One region of the Streptomyces sp. BPTC-684 genome, then DNA from elsewhere that is predicted to be linked to it. Evidence: riboswitches for the same ligand, from Rfam matches in the RefSeq annotation. Region 1 holds a riboswitch; each other region holds the start of a gene.

The links. Region 1 has a riboswitch for cyclic di-AMP ahead of QIY60_RS11870 (M23 family metallopeptidase). Riboswitches for the same ligand answer to the same signal wherever they lie in the genome.
Positions count from the first base shown of each region.
Region 2: another riboswitch for cyclic di-AMP. It lies ahead of QIY60_RS16620 (transglycosylase family protein); the one in region 1 lies ahead of QIY60_RS11870 (M23 family metallopeptidase).
Region 3: another riboswitch for cyclic di-AMP. It lies ahead of QIY60_RS00375 (M23 family metallopeptidase); the one in region 1 lies ahead of QIY60_RS11870 (M23 family metallopeptidase).
Region 4: another riboswitch for cyclic di-AMP. It lies ahead of QIY60_RS03405 (M23 family metallopeptidase); the one in region 1 lies ahead of QIY60_RS11870 (M23 family metallopeptidase).

Region 1 is NZ_CP124863.1:2,669,099-2,674,898, reverse strand. Features, by position in the region: gene QIY60_RS11895 (PhlD) at 1-732, shown strand, start outside; tRNA gene QIY60_RS11890 (tRNA-Met) at 780-853, shown strand; gene QIY60_RS11885 (GNAT family N-acetyltransferase) at 918-1,661, opposite strand; gene QIY60_RS11880 (hypothetical protein) at 1,779-2,072, shown strand; gene QIY60_RS11875 (PP2C family protein-serine/threonine phosphatase) at 2,178-3,326, shown strand; cyclic di-AMP (ydaO/yuaA leader) riboswitch at 3,482-3,630, shown strand; gene QIY60_RS11870 (M23 family metallopeptidase) at 3,693-4,721, shown strand; gene QIY60_RS11865 (aldo/keto reductase) at 4,813-5,757, shown strand; gene QIY60_RS11860 (PrsW family intramembrane metalloprotease) at 5,770-5,800, opposite strand, start outside.
Region 2 is NZ_CP124863.1:3,738,921-3,744,720, reverse strand. Features, by position in the region: gene eno (phosphopyruvate hydratase) at 1-1,155, opposite strand, end outside; gene QIY60_RS16620 (transglycosylase family protein) at 1,471-2,151, opposite strand; cyclic di-AMP (ydaO/yuaA leader) riboswitch at 2,154-2,356, opposite strand; gene QIY60_RS16615 (transglycosylase family protein) at 2,616-3,602, opposite strand; gene QIY60_RS16610 (cytochrome P450) at 3,753-4,970, opposite strand; gene QIY60_RS16605 (nucleoside triphosphate pyrophosphohydrolase) at 5,036-5,800, opposite strand, start outside.
Region 3 is NZ_CP124863.1:78,181-83,980, reverse strand. Features, by position in the region: gene QIY60_RS00395 (helix-turn-helix domain-containing protein) at 1-66, shown strand, start outside; gene QIY60_RS00390 (DUF6126 family protein) at 77-220, shown strand; gene QIY60_RS00385 (tyrosine-protein phosphatase) at 234-1,049, opposite strand; gene QIY60_RS00380 (alpha-galactosidase) at 1,247-3,361, shown strand; cyclic di-AMP (ydaO/yuaA leader) riboswitch at 3,749-3,914, shown strand; gene QIY60_RS00375 (M23 family metallopeptidase) at 3,919-4,863, shown strand; gene QIY60_RS00370 (SGNH/GDSL hydrolase family protein) at 4,994-5,785, shown strand.
Region 4 is NZ_CP124863.1:776,347-782,146, forward strand. Features, by position in the region: gene QIY60_RS03390 (GNAT family N-acetyltransferase) at 1-484, opposite strand, end outside; gene QIY60_RS03395 (HPr family phosphocarrier protein) at 659-940, shown strand; gene QIY60_RS03400 (GntR family transcriptional regulator) at 1,153-1,830, opposite strand; gene QIY60_RS03405 (M23 family metallopeptidase) at 2,036-2,806, opposite strand; cyclic di-AMP (ydaO/yuaA leader) riboswitch at 2,820-2,980, opposite strand; gene QIY60_RS03410 (pitrilysin family protein) at 3,206-4,594, opposite strand; gene QIY60_RS03415 (pitrilysin family protein) at 4,591-5,800, opposite strand, start outside.

The sequences.
Region 1 (5,800 bases):
CGGGAACTGGGCCTGCGGCCGGACGTACGGCGCGTCCACCTGTCGACCGTCGGCTGCGCGGGCGGCGCCCACAGCCTGGTCCGGGCGCACGAGGACATCGCCGCGCACCCGGGCTCCCACGTCCTGGTCGTCGTCTCCGAGTGCCTGTCGACCGCCACGTACAACCACACCGACACCAGCCGGGAGTCGATGATCTACAAAGTGCTCTTCGGGGACGGCTCGGGCGCGGTGGTCGTCTCGGACACCCCGGCCTGGAGCGGGCCCAGCTTCGTCATCGAGGACACCTTCGAGTACGTCCTGCCCGACAGCATCGACCGCTACCGGGGCCGCCTCACGGCCGCCGGGCTGCACTTCGACTCCACGGCCGCCGCGACCACCGCGCTCAGCGACAGCCTCCCGGCGGTGCGCAAATGGCTCGGCGGCAGCGGCCGGGCCCTGGAGTTCGCGGTCGTCCACCCCGGCGGGCCCCGGATCCTGGAGGACGCGGCCGCCGGGTTCGGCCTGGACGGCGACCGCGACCACGGCGATCTGCGGCACGCCTGGGCGAGCCTGGCCGCCAACGGGAACCTGGGCGGCTCCGCCGTCCTCGACGTGCTGGCCCGCACCTTCGCGCAGGCCCCCGGCGACCGGCAGTCGGGCCTGATCATCGGTTTCGGGCCGGGGTTCGTGCTGGCCGCCTCGCGGGGCCACTGGTCGGCGGGGGCGGAGGCCCCGCGCACGGGCTCCTCGTAAAGCGGTACGGAGCACCGCCCCGCATGCCGTACAGTTGTGTTTACCGACGCGGGGTGGAGCAGCTCGGTAGCTCGCTGGGCTCATAACCCAGAGGTCGCAGGTTCAAATCCTGTCCCCGCTACTGAAGCCCTGAGGCCCGGCACATGAGAATGTGCCGGGCCTCAGGCATTCCCGGGCCGCCCCGGCTATACCGCCAGTTCCGCCGCCAGGAAGCGCCGGTACGCGAAGCCCAGGTCCTCGTACAGGCGTATCGCCGCGTCATTGGCGCCGTCCACCATCAGGCCCGCCGTCCCGTGCGCGGCCAGCGCCTCGGCGAGCACCTTGGCGACGACCGTACGGGCCAGGCCCCGGCCCCGCGCCGACGGGTGCACGGCGACCCCCGCGAGCAGCCCGACCTCGGGGGACGACCAGGCGAGCGCGGCGACGGCGGTGAGGCGGCCCGCGTCGTCCCGGGTGCCCGCCCACCGCTCGACGCCCGGCGCGCCCGGCAGCGCGTACGAGCCGGGGAAGGCCTCGGCGAGCAGCGCGGTGATCTCCTCGGCGTCGTCGTCCGCCAGCCAGCACGCCTTGCCCTCGTCCGCCGCGCCCGCCTCGGTGGGCGACAGGGGGCGGGTACGGCCCATCCAGCCGAACGCGGCCACCGTGCGCAGCTCCGGCAGTGCCTCCACCAGCGCCCGCACGGTCGTCTCGTCGCCGAGCGGGCGGTAGGACGGGCCGGTCTCGGCGAGCACCGAGGCGACCAGCGGGGCCAGCGACCCGACGGGCCCCGAGACGGCCAGCCGGTCGTGGCGGGACAGATCGGGGGCGGCGACGGCGAAGGCGCGGCCGTCCTCGCTCGCCCAGGCGCGGGAGGGCCCGGTCAGGCCCTGGGCGGCCCACAGGAGCGGCGGGTCGGACGGCAGGGCGGCGGTCGAGCGAAGTTCGTGCATGGGCCACGAGCCTGCGGTCGGCCTTCGCGCGACGTCAAGTTCCGGCGTGCGGGTCGTGAAGCGCCCAGCGGCACCTCACCGGCCGAGAGATGTACGTCAAGTAGTCTCACGGATGCTATGCGTGACCACATGGCGGGGCTGCTGCGAGCGGCGAGGCGGCGGAAGGTGCCCGCCGTGCCGCTGTTCGTCGCCCTGTGCGCGCTGCTGATGTGTCTGTCCCTGCCGCTGTCGCTGCCCCTGTCGCCGGCCGCGCCCTGGGTGACCGCCCCCTCGTACACGAAGGGCGGCGTCCCCTCCGTCCACGGCGCCCCGGCGGCCCGACGCCATGCCCGGGGGACCTGTGTACGGGGCCGGGCCGGGCCCCGCAGGTGCCGGGCGCGGCTGATCGCGACGGGCGCGGAGCGCCACTGAGGCCGCACCCGGTTGGCCGAGGTGAGGTCGCCGCTGGCGGAGAGGCCCGGCACCCTGGGTGGGGCGCGGAACGCCGCTGCCCTGCGGACGGGCTGGAGGCCACGGGTGCGGCAGCGATCGGACGGCGGCGGCCGGGACGGCTCCCGGCGCCTCGCCCTGGTGCGCGTGCTGCCCGCGCTGCTCCTGGTCGTCGGGGTCGTCCTCGACGTGGCGACGCCGCCCGATCTGACCGCCGCCGCCCTCTTCGCGGCCGCGCCCCTGATCGCGGCCCCCTTCTTCGGACCGGTCGGCACCGCCGTCGCGGGTGCGTCGGCGGTCGGGGCGGTGCTGGTCACGGAGTATCTGCACGACATCCCCAGCACCGGCGAGGCGGTCAGCGAGCTGTTCACCGTCACCACCGTCGGCGCGCTCGCCCTCTTCATCAACCGCATGCTGCGGCGCAGCGGTGAGCGGCTCGCCTCGGCCCGGGTCATCGCGGAGACCGCCCAGCGCGCCGTGCTGCCGACGCCCGCCGAGCGCATCGGGGGCCTCCAGGTGGCCGCGCGGTACGAGGCGGCCCAGGCCGACGCGTTCATCGGCGGGGACCTCTTCGCCGTCCAGGACACGCCGTACGGGGTGCGCCTGGTCGTCGGGGACGTGCGCGGCAAGGGGCTTGAGGCGGTGGAGGCGGTGGCCGTGGTCATCGGGGCGTTCCGGGAGGCGGCCGAGCAGGAGGCGACCCTGGAGGCCGTGGCCGGGCGCCTGGAGCGCGCGCTGACCCGGGAGGGCACCCGGCGCGACGGCCTGGACGCCGTCGAGGGGTTCACCACGGCCGTGCTCGCCGAGATCCCGCGCGGCGCCGGGCCCGTACGACTGGTGAACCGGGGTCACCCCGAGCCGCTGCTGCTCCACGCCGACGGGGCCCTGGACGCGCTCACCCCGTCCGACCCTGCGCTGCCGCTGGGGATGGCGGAGCTGGGGGTGTGGCCGGACCGGGCGGAGGCGTACCCCTTCCCGGCCGGGGCGACGCTGCTCTTCTACACCGACGGCCTCTCCGAGGCGCGCTCGGTGGAGCCGCCGGGAGTCTTCTACGACCCGCACGAGCGGCTGCGCGGCCGGATCTTCCCGGGCCCCGACCGGGTCCTGGACGCGTTGGTCGACGACGTGCGCAGACATACGGGCGGGGGCGCCAGCGACGACATGGCGCTGCTCGCGGTGGGGCGGCCCGGGGTGCGGCAGCCGGAGCGGCGGCGGACGATGCCGGTGGTGCCGTGACCGTACGTAGTCGAACGGCATCCCTGTGCATAACAATTGACACACCGTCAACTCTTGCCCCCGACGATCAGGGGGAACCGCTTGGAATCCGGTCCCCCTGTCTATTAACGTTCGATAACGCAGCGCGGTCGTCCCAGCCGTCGCAGAGGCGGCACCGTGCGCACGCGCCGAATCCCGAAAGGGAACCGGGGAACCACCAACTTGGGGTGAATCGGGCACCTTTGCACCTTCGAAGAGGTGCCCGTAGGAGACCTTCCTGCTCCGAACCCGTCAGCTAACCCGGTAGGCGAGAAGGAAGGAAAGGAGTGCGCCTCCGTGGCGTCCAACGAGCCTGCCCTCGGCACCCCGCCGGTTTCCCCCGTCTCCCTGTACGGGACCGCGCCCAGTGACACCGAGGTGTGGGAGGAGTGGAACCCCACCGAGGAATCGGTCGCCACCCGCGGCCGGCACCGGGTCGTCAAGCAGCGCGGCGGGCTCGCCCGCAGCTCCACCGTCCTCGGCGTCGGCGTCATCGCGGCCGTCGGCGCGGGCGGCATGGCCAGCGCGCAGAGCAAGCCGCCGGTCTCCATATCCCTGCCCGACTCGGTCGCGGACAACCTGCCCGACGTCAAGTCCCTGCCGGGCGTGGGCACGCTGATATCCGACATCGCGGGCGACGACGAGAAGCCCGACACCTCCCCGGCCGCCCAGGCCGACAAGGCCGTCGCGAGCGCCCCCCTCACCATGGCGGGCGTCTCCCGGGCCGACGCGGAGCAGGGCGCCACCGGCGCCGGCGAGGCCCTGCGCGCCCGCATCCTCCAGCAGGCCGAGCAGCAGCAGAACGACGCCGAGGCCGAGGCGAAGGCGACCGCCGAGAAGGCCGCGGCCGTGAAGGCGGCGTCCGAGGCGAAGGCCGCGCAGAGCGCCGCCGAGCAGAAGGCGGCGGCCGAGAAGAAGGCCGCCGAGGAGGCCGCCGCCAAGAAGGCGGAGGAGGAGCGGCTCGCCGAGCTCGCCAAGAGCTTCTCGCTCCCGGTCGCCTCGTACACGATCACCTCGACGTTCGGCGAGGCCGGCTCGATGTGGTCCTCCGGCCACCACACCGGACTCGACTTCGCCGCCCCCACCGGCACCCCGCTCAAGGCGATCCACGGCGGCACGGTCAAGTCGGCGGGCTGGTCCGGTTCGTACGGCTACCGCACGGTCATCGAGCTGGAGGACGGCTCGGAGCTCTGGTACTGCCACCAGTCCTCGATCGCGGTCAGCGCGGGCCAGAAGGTGACGACCGGCGAGACGATCGGCCGCGTCGGCGCCACCGGCAACGTGACGGGCCCGCACCTGCACCTGGAGGTGCACACCCCGGGCGGCACGGGCATCGACCCGATGGCGTGGCTGCAGTCGAAGGGCCTGAACCCGTAGGACGTGCGCGTGTGGGGCGGGGGCGCCTCGGGCAGGGGCTCCTCGGGCGGGGGCGCGGAATAGCCGTGCCCCGCCCGCCCGTTCACTCCCCATGACCTCTCTGCGCCCCCTAGGCTCCTCCGACCTCTCCGTCTTCCCGCTCGCCCTCGGCGGCAACGTCTTCGGCTGGACCGCCGACGAGGCCGCGTCGTTCGCGGTGCTCGACGCGTACTCCGCCGCGGGCGGCAACTTCGTGGACACCGCCGACACGTACTCGTCGTGGATCCCCGGCAACAAGGGCGGCGAGTCCGAGGAGATCATCGGCAAGTGGCTGGCCGCGCGCGGCAACCGCGCGGACGTCGTCGTCGCCACGAAGGTCGGCGGGCACCCGGAGTTCAAGGGGCTCGCGGCTCCCACCATCAAGGCCGCCGCCGAGGCGTCGCTGCGCCGGCTCGGCACGGACTACATCGACCTGTACTACACGCACTTCGACGACGAGTCCGTCCCGGTCGAGGAGATCGTCACCGCCCTCGACCAGCTGGTGCGGGAGGGCAAGGTACGTGCCGTCGCCGCCTCCAACATCTCCCCGGAGCGGCTCCAGGACTCGCTGGACTTCTCCGACCGCGAGGGCCTGGCCAAGTACGTCGCCCTCCAGCCGCACTACAACCTGGTCTCGCGCGGCACCTACGAGGGCGCCCTCCAGGACACCGCCGGCCGCTCGGGCCTGGCCGCCGTCCCCTACTTCGCGCTCGCCTCCGGGTTCCTCACCGGCAAGTACCGCCCGGGCCAGGACGTCGAGAGCGCGCGGGCCGGGAGCGCCGCCAAGCACCTGGAGACCGACCGGGGCGCGAAGGTGCTGGCCGCGCTCGACCGCGTCGCGCAGGCGCACGACGCCGAGCCCGCGAGCGTCGCGCTGGCCTGGCTGGCCGCCCAGCCGACCGTGGTCGCCCCGATCGCCTCGGCCCGTACGGTCGAGCAGCTGCCCGCGCTCCTCGCGGTCGCCGACCTGGAGCTCACGGACGCGGAGCTGAGCGAGCTGAAGACCGCGTCGGCGTAGGCGTCGGCCGCCTCAGCGCAGATAGGGGTTGTACGGGGAGGAG
Region 2 (5,800 bases), 1.1 Mb from region 1:
GCCGCAGTTCACCGCGACGGCGAGGTCGGCGATGGTGACGTCCTCGGTCTCGCCGGAGCGGTGGGACATCATGCACTTGAAGCCGTTGCGCTGGGCCATCTCGACGGCGTCCAGGGTCTCGGTCAGCGAACCGATCTGGTTGACCTTGACGAGCAGGGCGTTGGCGGAGCCCTCCTCGATGCCGCGGGCCAGGCGCTCCGGGTTGGTGACGAAGAGGTCGTCGCCGACGATCTGGACCTTGCTGCCCAGCTTGTCGGTGATGACCTTCCAGCCGGCCCAGTCGTCCTCGTACAGCGGGTCCTCGATGGAGACCAGCGGGTACGCGGAGACGAGCTCCTCGTAGTACTCGGTCATCTCGGCGGCCGAGCGGGACTGGCCCTCGAACTCGTACTTGCCGTCCTTGTAGAACTCGGACGCGGCGACGTCGAGCGCGAGCGCGATGTCCTTGCCCGGGGCGTAGCCGGCCTCCTTGATGGCCTCAAGGATGAGGTCGAGGGCGGCGCGGTTGGACTCCAGGTTCGGGGCGAAGCCGCCCTCGTCGCCCAGGCCGGTGGACAGGCCCTTGCGCTTCAGGACGGCCTTGAGGGTGTGGTAGACCTCGGCACCCCAGCGCAGCGCCTCGGAGAAGGACTCCGCGCCGATCGGGGCGATCATGAACTCCTGGATGTCGACGTTGGAGTCGGCGTGCGACCCACCGTTGAGGATGTTCATCATCGGAACGGGCAGCAGGTGCGCGTTCGGGCCGCCCAGGTAGCGGAACAGCGGCAGGTCGCTGGCCTCGGAGGCGGCGTGGGCGACGGCGAGCGAGACGCCGAGGATGGCGTTGGCGCCGAGCGAGCCCTTGTTGTCCGTGGCGTCCAGGTCGAACATCGCCTGGTCGATCAGGCGCTGCTCGGTGGCGTCGTAGCCGACGAGCTCCGGGCCGATCTGCTCGATCACGGCGAGGACGGCCTTCTCGACGCCCTTGCCCTGGTAACGGCTGGGGTCGCCGTCGCGGAGCTCAATGGCCTCGAAGGCACCGGTGGAGGCACCCGAGGGGACGGCGGCACGGCCGGTGCTGCCGTCGTCGAGGCCGACCTCGACCTCGACCGTGGGGTTGCCTCGGGAGTCCAGGATTTCCCGGGCTACGACGACGTCGATGGACGGCACGAGCATCTCCTTCTGGGATGTGACGCGAATACGCCGGGCCGCGTGGTCCGGCACCCCTGAGCCTAACCGCCTCCGGGGCATCGGCCAGCCGACCGACCGGCTCGTGGGACGAAACGGGGGGCAAAATGTTCCCGAACAAAACAATCCCCCGTGCCGGGGGCGGGACGGGACGGGTTCAGCTTTCAGCTGAGTGGATCACCTGCGGCCCGGTGGGGGCTGGTCGCGCAGTTCCCCGCGCCCCTGATGCATAAGGGGCGCGGGGAACTGCGCGCTCAGCCAGCCACGGTCCGCAGACGAAAACCGGGCCGAAAAAGGTCGCGCCTAGCTCAGGTGGAGCTGCTGGTCCACGTAGATCAGGTTCGCGTCCTTCACCACGTCCTTGTTCAGCTCGAACAGCTTCTGCCAGCCGCCCTTCACGCCGTGCGCCGCCGCGATGGAGCCGAGCGTGTCGCCGGCCTTCACCTTGTACTCGCCGGTGCCGGTCTTGACCGGGGCCGGGCGGGACTCGCCGCGCGAGGCCGGCGCGGACTCGCGCTTCGGGGCCGGGGCGGCCTTGGGGGCGGCCTTGGGCGCGGCCTTCTTCGGGGTCGTGGAGGAGCCGGACGTGTCCACGTTCGGGGACGCGCCACCGGCCGTCAGGTTGCCCGCACCGGCGCAGGACCAGGCACCCGGCCCCTGCATCGCGAGCAGCTTCTCGGCGGTGGCGATCTGCTGGCCCTTGGTGGCCAGGTCGGCACGGGAGGCGTACTGCGTGCCGCCCGCCGCGGCCCAGGAGGACTGCGAGAACTGCAGGCCGCCGTAGTAGCCGTTGCCGGTGTTGATGGACCAGTTGCCGCCGGACTCGCACTGGGCGACCGCGTCCCAGGTGGAGACCGAGGCGGCGGAGGCGGAGCCCGCGGCCATCAGCGGGGCGGCGACGGCCGCACCGGTGACACCGGCGAGCGTGGCGACGCGGACGGCCTTGGACGGGCGACGGTGCTTGCCCTTGCCGGAAAGCAGCATGGAGTTCTCCTCACCGACGCCTGCGAGGTGAGCTGTCGGGTTCGGGCGAGTGAGTGGCCCGGCCGCGCCCCGAAAGGCGCGTCTTCACCCCAAGCCGGTCCCGCAAGCCGTCTCGTACGTCTCGCCGCATTGGCGTACGTCCCTCAACGGCCGGGCCCGGCGCTTACCTTGGGTCCCCCGCTCCTGCCTACGGCGCATCGAGCGTCGACTGTTCCCCGCGACCGGCGGCAGGATTCGGCGTTCCCGGTCGAAGGGGCCCGTGGTGACGAGCGCTCCGACCGTAAACACACCAACCCCTGATGTTCAAAGGGGCACATCGGGGAGAAATCGCCCCCGACGCCCCTTCCACAACACCCGTTTCCGCAGGTCGGGGGCTTATCGCCCGTACCGGACCGACGGGACGCGCCAGTTGACGGAAAGAGACCCATGTCTCACTTACGCAGAAGTGGACATAGGCCCCTGAACTACCCCTTGGCCGGGGCCGGGTTGTCCGTCTTTGTCGGGTTCTTTGTCGGGTCCAGATCAAGGCTCTGGCCGGGCAGGATGAGGTTCGGATCGGTGCCGATCGTCTTCTCGTTCGCCTTGTAGAGCGCGGACCAGCCGCCCTCGACCTTGTGCGAGCGCGAGATGTCCCACAGGTTGTCGCCGGGGCGGACGGTGTAGTCGCCGCCCTCGGTGAGCGCGTCACCCGCCTCACGTGAGTCGGCGTCACCTCGCGAGGCGTGCCGCCCCGATTCATGGGAGTTGTCCGTATTGCCCGGCTCGGTGGTCGCGGGGGTGCCGCTCTCGGCCGGGTCGGGCGTGCCGCGGTGCTTGCCGCCGGAGGCGGCGTCCGGGGAGCCGGTGGCCGGGCTGGAGGGCGTCGTGGACCCGGGCTTGCCGCTCGCGCCCGTGGACGGCGCGGACGGCGTCGTGGACGGCTTGGGAGCGGTGGAGGCCGAGCCGGACGGCTTCGCGGGCGCCGGAGCCGTCTTGGCGGGCGCGGACGGAGTCGCGGCGTCCGGGGTCGCCGCCCCCTCCTCCGAGGGGACGTACGGCGAGGGCGTGGCGCCCGGGTCGACGGACGGCGCACCGGCGCCCGAGGTGAGCCCGGAGACCGCCGAGCAGCTTGTGAAGGCCTTGGGGCCCTTCGCCGCGAGCACCTTCTCGCCGACGGCTATCTGCTGCGCGCGGCTGGCCAGGTCGGGCCGCTCGGCGTACGCCGTACCGCCGTAGGCCTGCCAGGTCTCCTGCGAGAGCTGGAGCCCGCCGTACAGGCCGTTGCCGAAGTCGGCGCTCCACGCGCCGCCGCTCTCGCACTCCGCGACGCGGTCCCACGTGGTCGCGGAGGCGGCGTTCGCACCGCTCGCCGCGAAGAGCGGAAGGGCGAGGGCCGAGCCGGTCACCCCCGCCGCGACGACGAGTGCGGGAGCCTGGCGGGGTCGGCGGTGCCGTCCGTTCCCGGAGCGCATGCTGTGGCCTTCCGTGTGACTACGTCTGTGACTGACGAGCCGGACGTTGAGCCCGGTTCCCGAGTCGAGGGGTGAACGTAGCCGTACTCGAACGCTTGTCACAAGTCGATGCACCCGCGATAACGCCAAAGTCACAGTTATGACGGATCGTCAGTTCTGGTGGGGTGTGAACTCGACCGGAAGCGTGCGCAGTCCGCGCATGATGAGCCCGCCGCGCCAGCGCAAATCGGCAGGATCCGCCCCGAGCCGCAGGTCAGGAAGGCGGCGCAACAGGGTGGCCAGCGCGGTCTTCGCCTCCAGGCGGGCGAGCGGTGCGCCCAGGCAGTAATGGATGCCGTGGCCGTAGCCGAGGTGCTGGTTGTCACGGCGGCCGAGGTCGAGCGCGTCGGGGTCGCGGAACCGCTCGGGGTCGCGGTCGGCGGAGGCGAGGACGACGAGCACCGGGTCGCCGGCGGCGATGTCCTGACCCCCGATCGTCAGCGGCCGGGTGGCGAACCGCCAGGTCGCGAGCTCCACGGGCCCGTCGTAGCGCAGCAGTTCCTCGACGCCGGTGTCCAGCAGGTCCAACTCCCCGGCCGCGAGCGAGGCCTGGAGCCGCTCGCGCTGGTCCGGGTTGCGCAGCAGCGCGTACACGCCGTTGCCGATGAGGTTCACGGTCGTCTCGAAACCGGCGAACAGGAGGATGAAGGCCATCGCGGCGGCCTCGTTCTCGGTGAGGTGCTCGCCGTGGTCGCTGGCGCGGATGAGGCCCGAGATGAGGTCGTCGCCGGGGTTCTCCCTCTTCCGGTGGATGAGTTCGAGCAGGTACCCGCGCATCTTCTTGACCGAGCGGGCCACGCCGCCGCGCGGGCCGCCGCCGTGCCGGATCATCATCCCGGCCCAGTCGCGGAAGTCGTCCTGGTCCTCGCGCGGCACGCCGAGCAGGTCGCAGATGGCGTAGATGGGCAGCGGGAAGGCGAACTCGTGGATGAGGTCGGCCGTCCCCTCCGCCGCGAACCGGTCGATGAGCTCGTCGGTCAACTCCTGTACCCGGGGCGCGAATTCGGCGACCGTACGGGGAGTGAACGCCTTCGACACCAGCCGCCGCAGCCGGGTGTGGTCCGGCGGGTCGATGTTGAGCAGATGCGTCATCAGATCGGCCTTGCGCTCGCCCGGAATGCCGGTCTTGCCCTTGGCGTGCGCGGGCTCGTCGTGGTGCGCGGGGTTCTTGGAGAGCCGCTGGTCGGCGAGCGCCTGCTTGGCGTCCGCGTACCGCGTCACGAGCCAAGCCTCGACCCCGCTGGGCAACTTGGTCCAGTGCACGGGCGAATGCTCCCGCAGCCACCCGTAGACGGGGTACGGGTCGGTGGCGAACTCCCAGGTGAACATCTCGGGGGTGGACGGGTTCCCGGGCGCGGGGTCCTGGCCGGGCGGGGTCGAGGGGCTCACCGCCGTCAGGCCCCTTCCGCCGTGCGGATCGCGTCCCGGTACGCGCGGGCCGCCGCGCGCAGCGCCGCCTCCGGGTCCGTGCCGTCGGCCTCCGCCGCGGCCGCGAGGGCGAGCAGGCGGTAGCCGATGCCCTCGCCGGACGGCAGGGGGACGTCCAGGGAGGCGATACGGGCGCGGGAGGCGAGCTTGGCCGCCAGGGCCAGGGCGGGCTGGCCGAGCGGGATGCCCTCGGTCACCGAGTCGCGCTGCTTCTCGGCCGCCTTCTGCCGCAGCCAGTGCTCCTTGACCTCCTCCGGCGTCTCGGCGCGCTCGTCGCCGAAGACGTGCGGGTGGCGGTGGATCAGCTTCTCGACGATCGTCCCGGCGACGTCGTCCACCGAGAACGGCTCTTCCGGGTCCTCTTCGGCGATCCGGGCGTGGAAGACCACCTGGAGGAGCACGTCGCCGAGCTCCTCGCGCAGTTCGTCGCGGTCGCCCTCCTCCACCGCCTCGACCAGCTCGTACGCCTCCTCAAGGGCGTACTTCGCCAGGCCCTTGTGGGTCTGCTGGGACGACCACGGGCACGCGCGCCGGATCCGGTCCATGACCTGGACGAGGTCGAGCAGCCGGGCTCCCGGCAGGTCGTACGAGCCCGGCAGCAGCTCCAGGTCGGGCATGGCGACCCTGCCCGAGCCCGCGAGCCGGGCGAGGCCGTCGGTGAGCCGCCGGTCGCCCTCGCCGGAGGGGAGGACGACCACCGTACGGCCCCCGGCGCACGCCTCGACCAGCTC
Region 3 (5,800 bases), 2.6 Mb from region 1:
GCGTTCCTGTTCGTCCACACCCTGCTCCAGAGCCCCGATCCGCATCCGCACCACCCGCACGGCTGAGAGGTACGACATGTCGCAGAACCAGGGACGGTCCGGCGAGAGCACCCAGGAGACGAAGTTCCCCCGGGGCCTCGTGATCCGGCTCTTCGCCTACTTGATCGCGGGCCACATCTTCGCGGCCTTCCTCTACCTCCTGTTCACGGTGGGCAAGTGAGACGTCGCACGGCTTACGCGGCGTCCTCGACCAGGCGGTCCTTGAGCCGCTCGCGCGTCTCCTCCGTCAGGCCCAGGCCCTCGGTCAGGTACCGGTCCGTGCTGCCCCAGGTCTCCTCGATCGTGTCGAAGGCCGCGTGCAGATAGCTCGCGCGGGCGTCGAAGAGGGGGTTGAGCAGCTCCACGATCTCCGCGTTCAGCCCGGCCGCCGAGGTGTCGCTGCGGTGCATCTTGTAGCGGCGGTGCGGGTCGTTGGACTTCAGGTAGTCCGCCTCGATGGCCTCCCGCTCGACGCCCACCGCCAGCAGCGACACCGCGATCGACAGGCCCGCGCGGTCCTTGCCCGCCGCGCAGTGCATCAGGGCCGGGACGCTGTCCTCGGCGAGCGCGTGCAGCACCCGGCTGTGCTCGGCCGTGCGCTCGCGGATGATCGTCCGGTACGAGCGGGCCATCCGGTCGGCGCCCCGGCCGTCGGACAGGACCGACCGCAGCTGGTTGATGTCGCCGTCGCGGACCATCTTCCAGAACTCGGCCCCGTCGGCGGGGTCCGTCAGCGGTATGTTCACATTGCGCACCCCCGGCAGGTCCACGTCCGGGCCCTCCAGCCTCTGGTCCGCCGCGTTGCGGAAGTCGAAGATGGTGTGCAGCCCCAGGGTGGCGAGGAAGGCCGCGTCCTGCTCGGTCGCGTGTGCCAGGTGGCCGCTGCGGAAGAGCCGTCCGTGCCGCAGCCGGCGGCCGTCCACGGTCGGCAGTCCGCCCACATCACGGAAGTTGCGCACCCCGGAGAGCTCGGGTTCGGTCGAAGGGATCTGCGGAGTCTGCTGCGTCACGTTGGCTCCTGATGTGGTTCGAAAAAAAGATCACGCCGCCTCGATCCGACGATACGACATGGGTTCCCGGGGCAATCATCTCGACGGCCGGACCGGAAGGCGACCCCCGCGCACCCGTTGCCCTCACGGGTGCGGCACCCCGATGCTGATGGTGGTGTTCGTGCCTGTGCGTACCTGTGCGGAACTGGGGGTCGGGGATGATCGAGACCGCGGACGGCGGACGGGTGTGGCTGCTCTCCGGCCGCACCAGTGGTTATGCGCTGCACCTCACGGACCACGGGGAACTCCTGCACCTGCACTGGGGCCCGCGGCTGGCCCTCGCCGACGCCGAGGCACTGGCAGCCCAGCCCCTCCCGCCCCACTGGCCCTTCGAGTCACCACTGGATGGTCAAGAGGAGTACGTGGTGGAGGGCGGGCCCCGTTTCGCGCGCCCCACGCTCTCCGTGCGCACCCCACAGACGCGCGGCACCGAGTGGACCTTCGCAGGCTCCGCGGTCGACGGCGACGAGCTGCGGCTGCGCTTCACCGACGCCGTGCACCGCCTTGGGCTCACCCTGCACTACCGGATGCGCGACGACGCCGACGTCGTCGAGCGCTGGGCGACTGTCGCCCACGAGGGCGCGGCCGGGGACCCGGACCTGGAGCTGCTGCGGGCCGACGCCGCCGTGTGGACGCTGCCGCTGCGCGACGGCTGGCGGCTCGGCCAGCTGCACGGCCGCTGGGCGGCCGAGTCCCGGCTCGTACGGGCCGAGCTCACGCCCGGCGACAAGGTGCTCGGCAGCCGCCGCGGCCACACCGGCCACCAGCACCTGCCCTGGGTCGCCCTGGACGCCGAGGGCGCCGCCACCGAGGAGGGCGGCGAGGTGTACGGGTGCGCGCTCGGCTGGTCCGGGTCCTGGCGCATCGCCGTACAGCACCTGCCGGACGGCCGGGTGCAGATCAGCGGCGGCGCCGGGTACGACGACTCCGGGTTGCTGTCGCTGGCGCCCGGCGCGTCGTACACCACTCCGGTCTTCGCCGGGCTGTGGAGCCCGGACGGCTTCGGCGGGGCCAGCAGGGAGTGGCACGCCTGGCAGCTGGCCCGGGTGATCCCGGGCGCCGAGCGGGTGCGGCCGGTGCTCTTCAACTCCTGGGAGGCCACCGGGTTCGCCATCTCCGAGCCGCAGCAGCGGGCGCTCGCGCACCGGGCGGCCGCGATGGGCGTCGAACTGTTCGTCATCGACGACGGCTGGTTCGGGGAGCGCACCCACGACGCGGCCGGGCTCGGCGACTGGACGCCCAACGCCGACCGCTTCCCCGGCGGCCTCAAGCCGCTCGCGGACGAGGTGCACGCGCTGGGCATGCGGTTCGGGATCTGGGTCGAGCCGGAGATGGTCAACCCCGACAGCGCGCTCTACCGGGCGCACCCGGAGTGGGCGCAGCACCAGAGCGGACGCCGGCGCACCGAGTTCCGCAACCAGCTGGTGCTCAACCTCGCCCGCCCGGACGTCCAGGAGTACCTCTGGGAGCAGTTGGACGGGCTCCTTTCGAGCGCGCCCGTCGACTATGTGAAGTGGGACTTCAACCGCTGCTTCACCGACGCGGGCTGGCCCGGCGAGGAGTATCCGCAGAAGCTCTGGATCGAGCATGTCCAGGCGCTGTACGGCCTGTTGGACCGGCTGCGGGCCGCGCACCCCTCGGTCGACTTCGAGTCCTGCTCGGGCGGCGGCGGCCGGATCGACCTCGGCATCCTCTCCCGTACGGACCAGGTATGGACCTCCGACAACACCGACCCGCTGGACCGGCTCGCCATCCAGGACGGCTTCAGCCAGCTGCACCCGGCCCGGGTGATGGCCGCCTGGGTCACCGACAGCCCCAACACCCAGCTCAACGGCCGCCGCAGCAGCCTGCGCTTCCGCTTCGTGAGCGCGATGGCCGGGGTGCTCGGCATCGGCGGGGACCTCACCCGGTGGAGCGAGGCCGAACTGGCCGAGGCGCGCGGGTGGGTGGAGCTGTACAAGGCGATCCGGCCGGTGGTGCAGCTCGGGGCCCAGTACCGGCTGCGGCCGCCGCGCGGCGGGCTCAGCGCCGTCCAATACGTGCGCGGCGACGACATCGTGGTCCTCGCCCACCTCCAGGCCCAGCACTACGGGGAGCGGCCCCAGGCCGTGCGGTTGCGCGGCCTGGACCCGGCGGCGGCCTATCGGTGCCTGGACACCGGGGCCGTACACAGGGGAGCGGTATTGCTGCACCGGGGTCTGGACACCGGGCTGCGGGGCGATCTTGATGCGGCGGTGTTCCGTTTCCGGCGGCTGGGCGCGCACCCGGCATAAGGAATTCGCGCTCTTGGTGAGGGAAGGAGCCCTATCGGGATGCACTGACCGAAACTGGACAGAGTGGGGCGATAAGTGGCGTGAAGGGGTGAATGGGTTGGAGCTTTCGCCCGGATTGGGCGATTTGATGATGCCTGTCCATCTCTCCGACGGGAAAAGGAAGTTGCCCGTGAGCAGCGTCATATCCGTGACGTTCCGTGGTGGCGGCCCCGAATGAATTCCCCCGTGCGGCGGGGCGTGTTGGGAATTCCGGTCGACGCAGGGTGACCGCAATTCCCGGCTGAATTCCCGGCCGGGAATGCCGAAGGCGAATGGGCACTTGTCGTGGCCCGCCGGGCTCGCTTACGGTCACCGCAATCCGGGTGGACCGCCGAATCCTGCCACCGCTCGGAATCCGCACCCATCCACGTGTGGCAGGAGCGGGGGACCCAGGTAAGCGCCGTCCGGAGTTCCGGCACGGCTCGGGGTGAAGCCGGAGCACCGCACGCGGTGCCCGGCCGGGCAGCTCCAGCCCGAACCCGACAGCTCACCTCGCAGGCGCCGGAGAGGAATCCGCCATGCCCGCGAAGGGTAAGCACCGCCGTCCCAAGTCCAGCCCGATATCCCGGGGCATGGTCGCCGCCGGTACGGGCGGCGCCGCGCTCGCCATCCCGCTGCTGGGCGCCACCGGCGCGCACGCCGCGGTGAAGACCGCCGCCCCCGCCGCCGCCCCGCAGCAGGCCGCCCGCACCTTCGCCGCCGCTCCGGCCGCCGCCCCGCAGGCCGCGCCCACCACGTACAAGGTCAAGAGCGGCGACTGTCTGTCGCAGATCGCCGAGGACCACCGGCTCGGCGGCTGGCAGCGGCTCTACAAGGACAACCGTGAGGTCGTCGGCTCCGACCCGTCGCTGATCCGCCCGGGCATGAAGCTCGTCCTCGGCGCGAAGGCCACGGGCGGCGCCACCTCGCACGGCTCCGCCAAGACGAGCGGCTCGCACGACTCCGGTACGAAGGCGTCGGCCACCCGCACGTCGAAGTCGTCCCGGGCCGCCTCCGCCCCCGAGGCGTCCACCGCCGACACCGCCCCGTCCACCACCGCGAACCAGGGCTCCGCCTCCGGCTTCAGTGCACCGCTCGACAGCGTGAGCATTGGCACCCCGTACCGCATGGCCGGATCCATGTGGTCCAGCGGCTACCACACGGGCGTCGACTTCGCGGCCGAGACCGGCACCACGGTGAAGGCCGTCGGCGCGGGCACGGTCGTCTCGGCCGGCTGGGGCGGCGCATATGGGAACCAGGTGGTCATCCGGCACGCCGACGGCATGTACTCCCAGTACGCCCACCTCTCGCAGCTCTCCGTCTCGGCCGGGCAGACCGTGGCCGAGGGCCAGCAGCTGGGGCTCTCCGGCGCCACCGGCAACGTCACCGGGCCGCACCTGCACTTCGAGATCCGCACCACGCCCGACTACGGCTCGGACGTCGACCCGCTCGCCTATCTCCGTCGGCAGGGCGCGAGCCTCTGACGGGCGTTGCCACGTCCGTAATTGGCGTGTATTCCCGCTGCGGGGATCTGACCGGGTGGTCTATATCACCCACCGTCAACCCCTCCTTACGGTCGCGTAGGTCACACCCGTAAGGGAAAGATATGGTCTCGTGGCAGACGATTCGAGATCATTCAACAGCGGTACGTTCGGGTCGTACACGGCGATCGGCGACAGCTTCACGGAAGGCGTCGGCGACCCCGGCCCGGACGGGGCGTTCGTCGGCTGGGCGGACCGGTTCGCCGTGCTACTGGCAGACCAGCGACCGGAGGGGGCCTTTCGCTACGCCAATCTCGCTGTCCGCGGCAGGCTCCTCGACCAGATCGTCGAGGAGCAGGTGCCGCGGGCCAAGGAGCTCGCGCCCGACCTGGTGAGCTTCTGCGCGGGCGGCAACGACATCATCCGGCCGGGCAGCGACCCGGACGACGTGGCCGAGCGCTTCGAGCGCGCCGTGGCCGACCTGAAGAGCGCGATCCCGACGGTCATGGTGACCACCGGGTTCGACACGCGCGGGGTGCCGGTCTTCAAGCATCTGCGGGGCAAGGTCGCCACGTACACCGCGCACGTGCGCTCCATCGCGGACCGCTACGGGTGCCCGGTGCTCGACCTGTGGTCGCTCAAGTCCGTGCAGGACAGGCGGGCGTGGGACGAGGACCGGCTGCACCTGTCGCCGGAGGGGCACACCCGGGTCGCGCTGCGCGCCGCCCAGGTGCTGGGGCTGCCGATCCCGGCCGACCCGGACCAGTCGTGGCCCCCGCTGCCGCCGCGCGGCACCCTGGAGGTGCGGCGCGACGACATCCACTGGGCGCGCGAGCACCTGGTGCCGTGGATCGGACGACGGCTGCGCGGCGAGAGCTCGGGCGACCACGTGGAGCCGAAGAGGCCTGACCTGCTGCCGCTCTGACGGTCCATCAGGTTC
Region 4 (5,800 bases), 1.9 Mb from region 1:
TCATCTTGTTGTTGGCGGGCAGCACCTCCGCCGCGAACCGCCGGATCCCCCGCTCGCGCGCGACCTCCGCGATGTGTTCGAGCAGCGCGGAGGCGACCCCGCGCCCCTGGTGCGCGTCCTGGACCAGGAACGCCACCTCGGCCTCGTCGGCCGGCGCCGAGGCCGGCCTGCCCTGCGCGTTGATCCGGTCGTAGCGGACGGTCGCGATGAACTCGCCGCCCACCGTCGCCGCGAGCCCGACGCGGTCCACGTAGTCGTGATGGGTGAAGCGGTGCACGTCCTTCGCCGACAGCCGGGGGTAGGGCGCGAAGAAGCGGTAGTACTTGGACTCGTCCGACACCTGCTCGTAGAACGAGACGAGCCGCTCCGCGTCGTCGGTCGTGATGGGCCTGATCCGCGCGGTCCCCCCGTCGCGCAGCACGACGTCGGCCTCCCAGTGGGCCGGGTACGCGGGGTCCTGCGTCTTCTCCTGGGGAGCCTGCATACCGGCAGCCTACGGGTCGCGGGGCCGCTGCGGTCAGGTCAAGGTAGGGGGCAGGGTGGAGACGGCGGCCAGGGCCGAAGGGCCGCCGGATCCGGGACCGACGTCGGCACGAGCACTCCGCAGGACATGAGAGACTGGTCTAGACAACCGTCAGAGATTTCGAAGGGCATCACCATGGCTGAGCGCCGCGTCAATGTCGGCTGGGCCGAGGGCCTGCACGCCCGCCCCGCTTCCATCTTCGTCCGCGCCGCCACGGCCTCCGGCGTCCCCGTGACGATCGCCAAGGCCGACGGCAACCCGGTCAACGCCGCCTCCATGCTCGCGGTGCTCGGCCTGGGTGCGCAGGGCGGCGAGGAGATCGTGCTGGCTTCCGAGGCGGAGGGCGCCGAGGCGGCCCTGGAGCGCCTGGCGAAGCTCGTCGCGGAGGGCCTCGAGGAGCTCCCCGAGACCGTCTGACCGCATCCGGTCGGCCGAACGGCCCGGACCGGCGCGTCACCGCACTTCGCGAAAGGAGCCGCGGATCCTGAATTCAGGGTCCGCGGCTCCTTTCTATTCGGGTGGGATACACGACTGCGCGAGCCTCGTGCTCGCGCCGCCAATTCCCGCGGCGATTCCGGGCAGCGCAAAAGAACCCCGCCCCAGCACTCCCTTTGTATACGGCGACCCCGTTAAGCGCGGGCGCTCGCGGCGTTTACGGCATGTTGCGAAGTCCTCACGTCCACCGGGCGCCGCAGGCGATAGGCGGAAAACGCACGCTCGGCGTGGTGGGCCGCCAGCGACCTGGCCCGCTCCGCGTCGCCGCGTGCCACCGCGTCCACGAGCGCCCCGTGCTCCGCCCAGCACTCGGCGGGCAGCGCGGGCTGCTCCACCACGTACATCCAGGCGATCTTGTGCCGCAGCTGGGTGAGCAGCGCGATGAGGCCGGGGCTGCCGGAGGCCTGGGCGAGCGTCTCGTGGAACCAGACGCCCAGCGAGCGCAGATCCTCGCCCTGGGCCCGCCGGATGCGGTCCTGACCCAGCCTGACCAGGCCGCGCAGCACCTTGAGATGGGCCTCGGTGCGCCGGGCGGCGGCCCGCGAGGCGGCCAGCGGCTCCAGCATCGCGCGCAGTTCGAGCAGGTCGGCGGCCTCCTGCTCGGTCGGCTCGGCGACACAGGCCCCGGCGTGCCGGCGCGTGGTGACGAACCCCTCGGACTCCAGCGTGCGCAGCGCCTCGCGGACCGGGACGCGCGAGACCCCGTACCGCCGGGCGAGCACTTCCTCGGTGAGCCGGCTGCCGCGCGCGAAGAGCCCCGCGACGATGTCGTCGCGGATTGCCGTGCATACCGATTGCGCCGGAATGCGCATGACCGAACCTCCGCCTTAATCCCCGCGAAACGCGGTCGATCGACGCCTGTTCGGCGACTCTATTCCAGCGGCTGTTAATTCCCGGTGACATGCCGTATGCAATGCATATCTTTTGGCCACGGACGGCTCTCCGCATCCGGCCCGGACGCCGGAGCCCCCGGCGCGGGTGCGCCGGGGGCTCCGGTGGAACGTGCGGGGACGGCCGTCAGACGTTGACGCCGTGCGAGCGCAGATACGCGATCGGGTCGATGTCCGAGCCGTACGTCGGCGCCGTGCGGGCCTCGAAGTGGAGGTGCGGGCCGGTGGTGTTGCCGGTGTTGCCGGAGAGGCCGATCTGCTGGCCCGGCTCGACGCGCTGGCCGACGAAGACGCCGATGGACGACAGGTGGCCGTACTGCGTGTACGTGCCGTCGTTCATCCGGATCACGATGTTGTTGCCGTACGCGCCGCCCCAGCCCGCCTCGACGACGGTGCCCAGGCCGACGGCGTGCACCGAGGTGCCCTCGCCCGCATGGAAGTCGATGCCGGTGTGGCTGCCGGAGGACCAGATCGAGCCGCCGGTCTTGTAGCCGGTGGAGACGTAACCGCCGTCGATCGGGGCGACGAAGGAGTTGAGGCGCTTGCGCTCGGCCTCGCGGGCGGCGCGCTCCTTGGCCTCGCGCTCCTCCTTGGCCCTCGCCTCGGCCTTGCGCTTCGCCTCGGCGGCGGCGCGGGCCTTGTCGGCGGCGTGCTTCTGGGCGGCGGCCTGGGCGTCGATGCGGTCGGCGAGGGAGTCGCCGATCACGATGGCCTGGGTGATGCCGGTGTCCTCGACGGAGGCCGCGGCGGGCGCCGCGTTCTCGGCGGCCAGGGCCGGGGAGGCGAGGGTGCCCACGACGCCGGCGGTGGCGAGGGTGGCGATGCCCGCTATGTTCGCGCTCTTGCGCGACACGGCGCTCGGACGACGGTGTTTCCCGGTGGCACGGGTGAACGCCATGGAGAGGCGGTGTCCTTTCCTTCCATCTCGCCTACCGGGTTAGCTGACGGGTTCGGAGCTGGAAGGTCTCCTACGGGCCCCTCCGCGGGCGGAGGCGTCCGATTCACCCCAGGGACTGAGTGGGTCCCCGGCTCCCCTGGCTCGCGCCAGTTGGGGACTCGGCGATCGCTGTCCGGTGCCGCGGCTGCGACGGGTGGTGACGGACAGCCCGACCGACGCTAGACGGCCGATCTTTCAATCACCAAACAGACACGTCTTTTTGTAGCGCACGCCACATGACAGACAGGCAACCTCCCCAATAAACCGGACATAAGGGAGGACCCCGACGGCCACTCGGCCACCGGGGTCCTCACCCACCTCGTCCGCCCGCCTGCGGGACAGCCCCGGCGGGTGGCTCAATCAGCCCGCGACGACGGTGACTTCACCGATGCCGAGCGCCTTGACCGGCTCCTCGATCTGCGCCGCGTCACCGACCAGGACGGTCACCAGACGGTCCACCGGGAAGGCGCTGACGACCGCCGCGGTGGCCTCCACGGTGCCCGTGTCGGCCAGCCGCGCGTACAACTGCGCCTGGAAGTCGTCCGGGAGGTGCTGCTCGACCTGGTCGGCCAGCGTCCCGGCGACGGCGGCCGCCGTCTCGTACTTGAGCGGGGCCACGCCCACCAGGTTCTGCACGGCGGTCTCCCGCTCGGCGTCGTCGAGACCCTCGGCGGCGAGCTTGCGCAGCACCGTCCACAGGTCGTCGAGGGCCGGGCCGGTGTTGGGCGTGTCGACCGAGCCGCTGATGGCGAGCATGGCAGCGCCGGTGCCCTCCGCGCCGGAGCGCAGCACCTGTCCGTACGCCCGCACTCCGTACGTGTAGCCCTTCTCCTCGCGCAGGACGCGGTCCAGGCGGGAGGTGAGCGTGCCGCCCAGGCAGTACGTCCCGAGGACCTGGGCGGGCCAGACCCGGTCGTGGCGGTCCGGGCCGATCCGGCCGATCAGCAGCTGCGTCTGGACGGCGCCGGGCCGGTCGACGATGACCACGCGGCCGGTGTCGTCGGCGGTGACCGGGGGCATCGGGCGCTCCACGGCCGGGGTGCCGGTCCAGGCGCCCAGGGTGTCCGCCAGGACCGCGTCCAGGTCGGTGGCGCCCAGGTCGCCCACGACCACCGCGGTGGCCGCCGCCGGGCGTACGTACGCCTCGTAGAAGGCCCGCACCGCCGACGCGTCGATCCGCGTGACGGTCTCCTCGGTGCCCTGGCGCGGGCGCGACATGCGCGCGGTGGCCGGGAAGAGCTCCCTGGAGAGCTGCTGGGCGGCGCGGCGGGCCGGGTTGGCCAGCTCGTGCGGGATCTCGTCCAGGCGGTTGCGGACCAGCCGGTCGACCTCCGCGTCGGCGAACGCGGGGGCGCGCAGCGCCTCCGCGAGCAGGCCGAGCGCCTTGGGCAGCCGGGAGACCGGCACTTCGAGGGAGACCCGCACGCCGGGGTGGTCCGCGTGCGCGTCCAGGGTGGCGCCGCAGCGCTCCAGGTCGGCGGCGAACTCCTCGGCGGAGCGCTTGTCGGTGCCCTCGGAGAACGCGCGCGCCATGATCGTGGCGACGCCGTCCAGGCCCGCCGGCTCGGCGTCCAGCGGGGCGGCGAGGAAGATCTCGACGGCCACGACCTGCTGGCCGGGGCGGTCGCAGCGCAGCACGGTGAGCCCGTTGGGCAGGGTGGCGCGGCCGGGGGCGGGGAACGCCCAGGGACGCGCGGTGCCGGCGGCCGGCTGGGGGTGGAACTGCATGGTCACGCCGGTCTCGCTCACTGCTCTGCTCCCTTGGCGTCGGCGTCGGCCGCGTCATCTGCTTCGGCGGTCGTCGGCTCGTACACCAGCACCGCCCTGTTGTCCGGGCGCAGGGTGGCCCGGGCCACGTCCCGCACCTCCTCGGCGGTGATGTCGAGCACCCGGTCGACGGCGGTCAGGGCGAGCTGGGGGTCGCCGAACAGCACCGCGTACCGGCACAGTTCGTCGGCGCGGCCCGCGACCGTGCCGAGCCGGTCCAGCCACTCGCGCTCCAGCTGGGCCTGGGCGCGCTCCATCTCCTCGGCCGTGGGGCCCTCTTCGGCGAACCGGGCCAGCTCGTCGTCGACGGCCGACTCGATGTCGGGGACCTCGACGCCGCCGGACGTCTTCACGTCCAGCCAGCCGAGCGAGGGCGCGCCGGCCAGCCGCAGCAGGCCGAACCCGGCCGCCACGGCGCTCTGGTCGTGGCGCACCAGGCGGTTGTGCAGGCGGGAGGACTCGCCGCCGCCGAGGACGGTGAGCGCCAGGTCGGCGGCGTCGCACTCGCGCGTGCCGTCGTGCGGCAGCCGGTAGGCGGCCATCAGGGCGCGCGCGGGGACGTCCTCGTGGACGACCTCGCGCAGCTGCTCGCCGATGACGCCGGGCAGCGCGCCGTCGCGCGGCGGCTGCTTGCCGTCGTGGGTCGGGATGGAGCCGAAGTACTTCTCGATCCAGGCGAGGGTGCGCTCCGGGTCGATGTCGCCGACGACCGAGAGGACCGCGTTGTTCGGCGCGTAGTACGTACGGAAGAAGTTCCGGGCGTCCTCCAGCGTCGCCGCGTCCAGGTCGGCCATGGAGCCGATCGGCGTGTGGTGGTACGGGTGGCCCTCGGGGTAGGCAAGGGCGGTGAGCTTCTCGAACGCCGTGCCGTACGGCACGTTGTCGTACCGCTGGCGGCGCTCGTTCTTGACGACGTCGCGCTGGTTCTCCATGGACTCGTCGTCCAGGGCGGAGAGCAGGGAGCCCATGCGGTCGGCTTCCAGCCACAGCGCCAGCTCCAGCTGGTGCGTGGGCATGGTCTCGAAGTAGTTGGTGCGCTCGAAGCTGGTGGTGCCGTTGAGCGAGCCGCCCGCGCCCTGCACCAGCTCGAAGTGACCGTTTCCGTGGACCTGGTGCGAGCCCTGGAACATCAGGTGCTCGAAGAGGTGAGCCAGGCCCGTGCGGCCCTTGACCTCGTGGCGGGAACCC